DNA from 3 places in the Leminorella richardii genome. Region 1 is predicted to be linked to each of the others. Evidence: predicted binding sites of a transcription regulator. Region 1 holds the regulator's gene; each other region holds the start of a gene.
What was found. Region 1 encodes PurR, which represses purine synthesis genes. Its sites were predicted from a motif close to CANGCAAACGTTTGCNTG; they were not measured.
Positions count from the first base shown of each region.

Region 2: the regulator PurR is predicted to act here: its motif matches at 1,455-1,472, upstream of DQM29_RS09160 (L-serine ammonia-lyase).
Region 3: the regulator PurR is predicted to act here: its motif matches at 1,137-1,154, upstream of purE (5-(carboxyamino)imidazole ribonucleotide mutase).

Region 1 is NZ_LS483470.1:1,754,497-1,756,766, reverse strand. It holds gene DQM29_RS08185 (YniB family protein) at 1-129, opposite strand, end outside; gene cydH (cytochrome bd-I oxidase subunit CydH) at 309-398, opposite strand; gene purR (HTH-type transcriptional repressor PurR) at 736-1,752, shown strand; gene DQM29_RS08170 (hypothetical protein) at 1,919-2,270, shown strand, end outside.
Region 2 is NZ_LS483470.1:1,996,119-1,998,388, reverse strand. It holds gene DQM29_RS09160 (L-serine ammonia-lyase) at 1-1,272, opposite strand, end outside; gene DQM29_RS09155 (CoA pyrophosphatase) at 1,511-2,083, opposite strand; gene DQM29_RS09150 (YoaH family protein) at 2,240-2,270, shown strand, end outside.
Region 3 is NZ_LS483470.1:2,423,104-2,425,373, reverse strand. It holds partial or broken gene purK (5-(carboxyamino)imidazole ribonucleotide synthase) at 1-550, opposite strand, end outside; gene purE (5-(carboxyamino)imidazole ribonucleotide mutase) at 547-1,056, opposite strand; gene lpxH (UDP-2,3-diacylglucosamine diphosphatase) at 1,186-1,911, opposite strand; gene ppiB (peptidylprolyl isomerase B) at 1,929-2,270, opposite strand, start outside.

The DNA.
Region 1 (2,270 bases):
CATTTGGCTTTTAGGCGCAACCAGATACTTAAGCATAGATATCGCGGTCGATATAAGCGAGGGGATAAAAATAACAATACCCGCGATCCGCTTGATTAAAGCCAGCGCGCTAGCCGTGTGGTGAGTCATTCTGCCTCCATGTTGAAACACCGAATCTTACTTACTTTACTCAAAAAATAGGCTCCACAAAGGGAGCATTTTTCACTTACCGACAAATCGCCAAAATGAAAGCGTATCGCTCCATCGTTGCTCTTTGGCGCTATCAAAAACAATACCCGGCTTTAACCGCGCCGGGTATGTACTATCAATCAGTGCGTAACGGCAATCAGACTATAGGTAACAATCACCGCCAACGCCAGAACGACTGTACTTAAAGACCATTTTAACTCAGCAGACATCTTGGATTCCTTTTATTATCAACTTAAGTGTCATCAACATAAGTGCTGTTAACGCAAACTTACGAACTTCATTTCAACGAAGCCGTATAAAACAACAAAAACGTCGCAGCCTTTAACTATAGTTCTTTGACTTTTTAATTAAATACGCCAAAATCCATCGCCAAACTGCACTGACAGCGGCAATGTAAGCTAAAGCCAGTGTATACGTAATAAATTCTACACCTTTTTGCCTTTAATGTGTAATCGAACGAATAAAGAGAAGGCAAACGGTTACTTATCCGTTTACACTGTCAGGAGAGCAACGCACGATGGTGTGGACACAGGAGAATTCACTTTTATGGCAACGATCAAAGACGTAGCAAAACGCGCGGGCGTTTCAACAACAACAGTATCTCACGTCATTAATAAAACCCGTTTTGTAGCGGAAGATACAAAAACCGCCGTTTGGGCAGCCATAAAAGAACTCAGCTACTCCCCCAGCGCCGTTGCCCGCAGCCTTAAGGTGAACAGCACCAAAACGCTGGGACTACTGGCAACCAGCAGTGGATCCCCCTACTTTGCTGAGGTGATTCAGGCCGTAGAGTCCGCCTGTTATAAAAAAGGCTACACGCTCATCCTGTGCAATACACAAAACGACCTGGAAAAGCAGCAGGCCTATCTGGCAATGCTGGCGCAAAAACGTGTGGATGGCCTGCTGGTGATGTGTTCGGAATATCATCCCCCTCTGCTTGAGCTGTTAAATGACTATCAAAATATTCCCATGATGGTCATGGACTGGGGCAAACACAGCGATTTTACCGACAACATTGAAGATAACGGTTTCCACGGCGGCTATCTGGCGGCTCGCTATCTGATAGACAGAGGGCACCGAGACATCGCGACTATTACCGGTCAGCTTAATGAGTTTACCGGCCGCGAGCGCCATCGCGGTTTTCTCCATGCACTGGAAGAAGCAGGCATCCATATTCCAGCAGAGTGGATTATCGAAGCGGACTTTCAGCCTCAGGAAGGTCATGAAGGCATGATGCAACTGCTAAAACTGAAAAAGCGCCCAACGGCGCTGTTCTGCGGCGGCGACGTTATCGCAATGGGAGCCCTGTGCGCGGCGGGAGAAATGGGGTTAAGAATCCCTCAGGATATTTCGGTGATCGGTTATGACAATATCCGAAACACCCGTTTTTATAATCCACCTTTGACAACTATTCAGCAGCCCAAAGAGAACCTAGCCGAAATGGCGCTCGACATGCTGTTAGATCGCGTAATCAATAAGCGAGAAACTTACCACTCTATTGAGCTGCATCCTGAGCTGGTAGAGCGGAACTCTGTCGCCGACGGCCCACACCTTAAAAAATAGCGTTTCACTCCGGCCCGCTGCTTCAGCGGGTCTTTTGTTTGCCCTACGGCTACTCTCTTCCTATAGTTAAATCAGAAAAACTACCTAAAGTAGAAAAGCGCTCAGGTTCAGGACGACCCTTTACTGCATCTCACCCACCGTCGAATGCTAACAAGGTAAGCGCCCTATGAAACGAATAAAATACTTTGCTGTTTTGATGTTTCCCCTCTGTCTTATGGTTAGCTGCGCGCTAATGCCCGGTGTACAAATCAGCCATATAGAATACAGCGTGACCGATAAAGCCAACGGCGGACATCCTGTATCTGTCGACATTGTTGCCGTTAAGGGGGATGCGCTGGTTGCACGACTAGAAGGCTATTCTTCTGAAAAATGGTTTACAGAAAAAGATCGCCTGCTGGCTAAAAATCCCAAGGAGCTTACCGTCTGGCCTCTTACCGTACGCCCAGGAACAGCTGTTACACATAAAAATATCCCTCTTTACGGTAAGCCTGCAGATAAAGTTCTGCTGTTTGCGCGCT
Region 2 (2,270 bases), 240 kb from region 1:
TACCTTATCCAGCGATACCCTTGGTTCACTGGTGCGGCGAAGCGCCATGCGAGAAGCGTTAATCGCTTTTACTGACGCAATAGCGTTTCGTTCAATACAGGGAACTTGAACTTGGCCCGCGACAGGATCGCACGTTAGTCCGAGGTTATGCTCCATGCCGATCTCTGCTGCATCGCAAACCTGTTGGGGACTGCCTCCCAGTAGCTCGGTGAGACCCGCAGCTGCCATTGAGCAAGCTACGCCAACTTCTCCCTGACAGCCAACTTCCGCACCGGAAATAGAGGCATTCATTTTATACAGCGTGCCAATGGCGCCGGCCGCCATAAAGTAGCGAGTGTAGGCTTCAGGGGTAACCTGCTGAATGAAACGGTCGTAATAGGCCAGTACGGCTGGAACTATTCCACAGGCGCCGTTTGTTGGCGCTGTAACGACGCGACCTCCTGCGGCGTTTTCTTCATTGACGGCCAGAGCGAACATATTGACCCAGTCTACAATGTTCATTGGGTCGTTGGAGAGCTTGTCTGACGAAAGCAGCATTCTACGAAGGGGAGCGGCGCGGCGAGGTACCTGTAGTGGACCGGGCAAAACGCCTTCGGTATTCATTCCGCGCTCAATACAGGCCTGCATTGTTTGCCACACGGCAGCAAAGTAGTCCTGAATCTCCTGCACGCTGTGTATGGCGAGCTCGTTTTGCATAACCAGACCAGAGATAGAGAGACCATAGTTTTTGCAGTGCGTCAGCAGTGCTTCAGCTGAAGTAAAGGGATAAGGGACGCTGATTTCGCTTTTATCTTTTTGACCAAAATGCTCATCATCGACAATAAAGCCGCCGCCGATGGAGTAATAAATTTTGGAATACACCGCACGGCTACCGGCAAAAGCCGTAATTTTCATGCCGTTTTCATGACGGGGAAGGTTTTCACTGTGAAAAACCATACCGCCTTCGCGAGGAAAGTCGACCTCGTGCTGGCCGTTTGCCAGCGATAGGCGCTCTGTTTCATTCACTCGCTGAATAAAATGAGGAATACTGTCAATGTCTACTGTATCTGGGCGGTTTCCCGTCAGTCCCAGAATGATGGCAATATCGGTATGGTGCCCTTTACCGGTCAAAGAGAGCGAGCCGTAAACGTCAACCACGATCCGATTTACGTTGCCTAGCATACCGTTCTGACAGAGGTCGTCGACAAACTCTTTGCCCGCTTTCATTGGGCCAACCGTATGTGAACTGGAAGGGCCAATACCAATTTTGAACATGTCGAAAACGCTAATCACGCGGGATTCCTCAATAAAGCCAGCTTTAACCAGCTATAAAGTTAAATAAAAAGTGGCATGATGCATATCATCAAATTAGGTAATTGACCTAAGTATAAAGATATGGCTGAAATTTAGTTTTACAATATGCGCTAATTATAGTCTTTTTGGTGTGGAATTGGCTATATAAATAGACGATTACTAAAGCAATCGTTTTCTTCTCATTTACATGACGTGCGCTGCTGGAAAATGGACTATTTTAGGCGGGAAACTCAGTCTGAATAGCCAACTGTCGAAGAATCGAGGCAGTAAGCCCCCAAATAAAGTGTTCTTCATAGGGAACTGCGTAAATATTACTTTCTTTACCACGTCGATAGACGCTGAGCGTTCGGTAATTCTGCAGACGTAGAATATGAGTGAGTGGAACTTCAAAGAGCGAATCAACTTCATCACTATTTTGTTTAAACTGTAGCCCACTGGGAAGAAGGCCAATAATCGGCGTAACGCGATAACCGCTAATGCTGTCCTGAGGGGAGAGTTGACCAAGAATGCTGACGTCTTTCGGATTAAGGCCGATCTCTTCATTGGCCTCTCTTAGTGCTGTTGTACTAAGGCTTAGATCGCTAATATCTGCGGCTCCACCGGGGAAAGCGATCTGCCCGGGATGGTGGCGAAGCGAGCTTGAGCGGCGCGTCAGTAAGATAGATGGATTTTCTTTTCGAACAATCGGGATCAATACCGCCGCCTGTCGGGTTTGCCGACCGGAAAGTGGCTCAGGAAGAGCACGCAGTTGAAAGCGCTGTATAAAAAGGTTGAGAATGTCGTTATTCATGGTCTCATTGCCAGAAGGATCGCCGTAAATGCAAAAAGGAGAGTATAATCGTCTTCACGTCAGGTGCGTATTGATTTTATCGGACTTACTGGGCAAACCGGCGCGGTGAGCTTTTAGTGTAATAGTAACAAGAATGTCATAGTAAAAAGGGCGGTTATGTTTTCAGCAGATTTTCCGGCGTTAAGCC
Region 3 (2,270 bases), 670 kb from region 1:
CAGGTTATGAGTGAGCGGATAAAAGACGCACTCTCCACGATGGTTGCGCGCGCCGACAAGAGACGCTTCGCCGCGAAACGCAATCGCCTGTTCTACGATAGCTGCACCGTAGGCGTCCTGCGGTAGAGTGTTTACATCTTCTTTTCTTAACCGCCACTGGCCTCGGCCGTCGTAGCCGCCGACGCGGCGCTTGACGATGGCAAGCTCCCCGAGTGACTGAAAGACTTCTGGCCACTGCTCGTGTTTTTCCAGAGGCTGCCAGGGGGGACGTCGCCAGCTTTAGCGTATCCAATAGGCGCTTTTGCGTCAGGCGATCGGCAAGGAGGGGAAAAACGTCGCGATTAACGAAGCCCGGATGCCGTGCCAAGATTTCCGTCAGAGGCGTATCCGGCCAGCGCTCTATTTCGGCAGTAATCACTGCATGCTGGTAAGGGACGGCTTCGGGTTCGGCATCAAGCCCAACCGGGTAAACAGCGATCCCCAAGGGTTCTCCCGCCTGACGCAGCATGCGTCCAAGCTGACCGTTTCCTAATATGCAGACCGGCTTCATGGGTTCTCCCTGGGATCGGGGTTGTTCAGCACTTCGTCGGTTTGTGCCTGACGCCAGTCAGCAAGGCGGAGATGAATAGCGCTATCGTGAAGTGCCAGAATTTGTGCCGCCAGCAGAGCGGCATTAGCCGCTCCGGCTTTACCGATAGCTAGCGTGCCAACGGGAATGCCGCGCGGCATTTGAACGATAGAGTAGAGGCTATCTATGCCGCTGAGCGCTGCACTTTGAACCGGCACACCGAGTACCGGGACAAGCGTCTTAGCGGCCAGCATACCCGGCAGGTGAGCTGCACCGCCCGCACCGGCAATAATGACGTCAAAGCCGTTTTCTTTTGCGCTTTCAGCGAAGCTAAACAGCTTGTCCGGCGTGCGGTGTGCGGAGACGACTTCGGTATGAAACGGGATGTCTAACGCGGTCAGGATTTCTGCGGCAAACTGCATCGTTGCCCAGTCGCTTTTGGAACCCATCACAATGGCGATTTTGGCCTTGGCGGCGCTGGCTGGCATAGGGGGAACGCTCCTAAAATCGTGCGGGAGTAAACATAATAGTCTCTTTCAGGGGCGCAAGCATATCATGCCGACGAGGCAAGGGAAACGTTTGCGTTTTCTCGGTTCGGGTAAATGCTGGTGGAAAAACTACAGTGGGAAGCTGGTAAGATCGATGCTGCCGTCGGGAAAAGCATATAGTGCGGAGCCCTGAGAGTGCCAGGCGCCAAGCACTACGCGTTCAGAGAGTTTTCCCTTAATAGTCATGTCGTGAATAGCCGGGCGGTGAGTGTGCCCGTGAACCATGTGAACAACATCGTACTTTTTCATTTCACTAATTACGGCCAGCGAGTTAACGTCCATCATGACCTGAGATTTGGTCTGGTTACTCATAGTGCTTTGGCTGCGCAGTCGGTTGGCTATCTTAAGGCGAAGGAAAAGCGGAAGACACAGAAAGGCGCGTTGAATAAACCGGTTATGCATATAGCGCCGAAACCGTAAATAGCTTGGGTCATCCGTGCAGAGCGTGTCGCCGTGGAGAATAAGGGTTTGAGTGCCGTAAACGTCAATCACCTGTTTCTCGGGAAGCAGCGTCATTTTACAGCGATCGGCATAGCGTTTGCCGAGGAGAAAGTCGCGGTTGCCGTGAATAAAATAGCAGGGGACACCGCGATCGTGCAGCGCTGACAACGCTTGAGCAACCTGCTCGTGCAGCTCGCTCGGGTCGTCATCGCCAATCCAGAATTCAAACAGATCGCCGAGAATATACAGCGCGCTGGCGTTTGCCGCATCGCGCTGTAAGAACGCAAGAAAACCGGCAGTAATTGCCGGTTCAGCTTCGCTTAAATGAAGATCGGCGATAAACAGAACTGTCATCGAAAGTGGATAGTGACTTATTCGCTGACGGTAACGCTGTTGATAACGACGTCTTCAACCGGAACGTCCTGATGCATACCGCTGCGCCCGGTTTTAACCTGCTTGATGCTGTCTACAATGTCCATGCCTTCAACAACTTCGGCAAAAACGCAGTAGCCCCAGCCGTCCATGCTTTCAGAACGAAAGTTCAGGAAGTCATTGTCGACGACGTTAATAAAAAACTGTGCGGTAGCAGAATGGGGGGCAGAGGTGCGAGCCATGGCCAGCGTGCCGCGCTTGTTTTTTAAGCCGTTATTGGCTTCATTTTTGATGGTGGCCTTTGTCTCTTTCTGAACCATGCCGGGTTCAAAGCCGCCGCC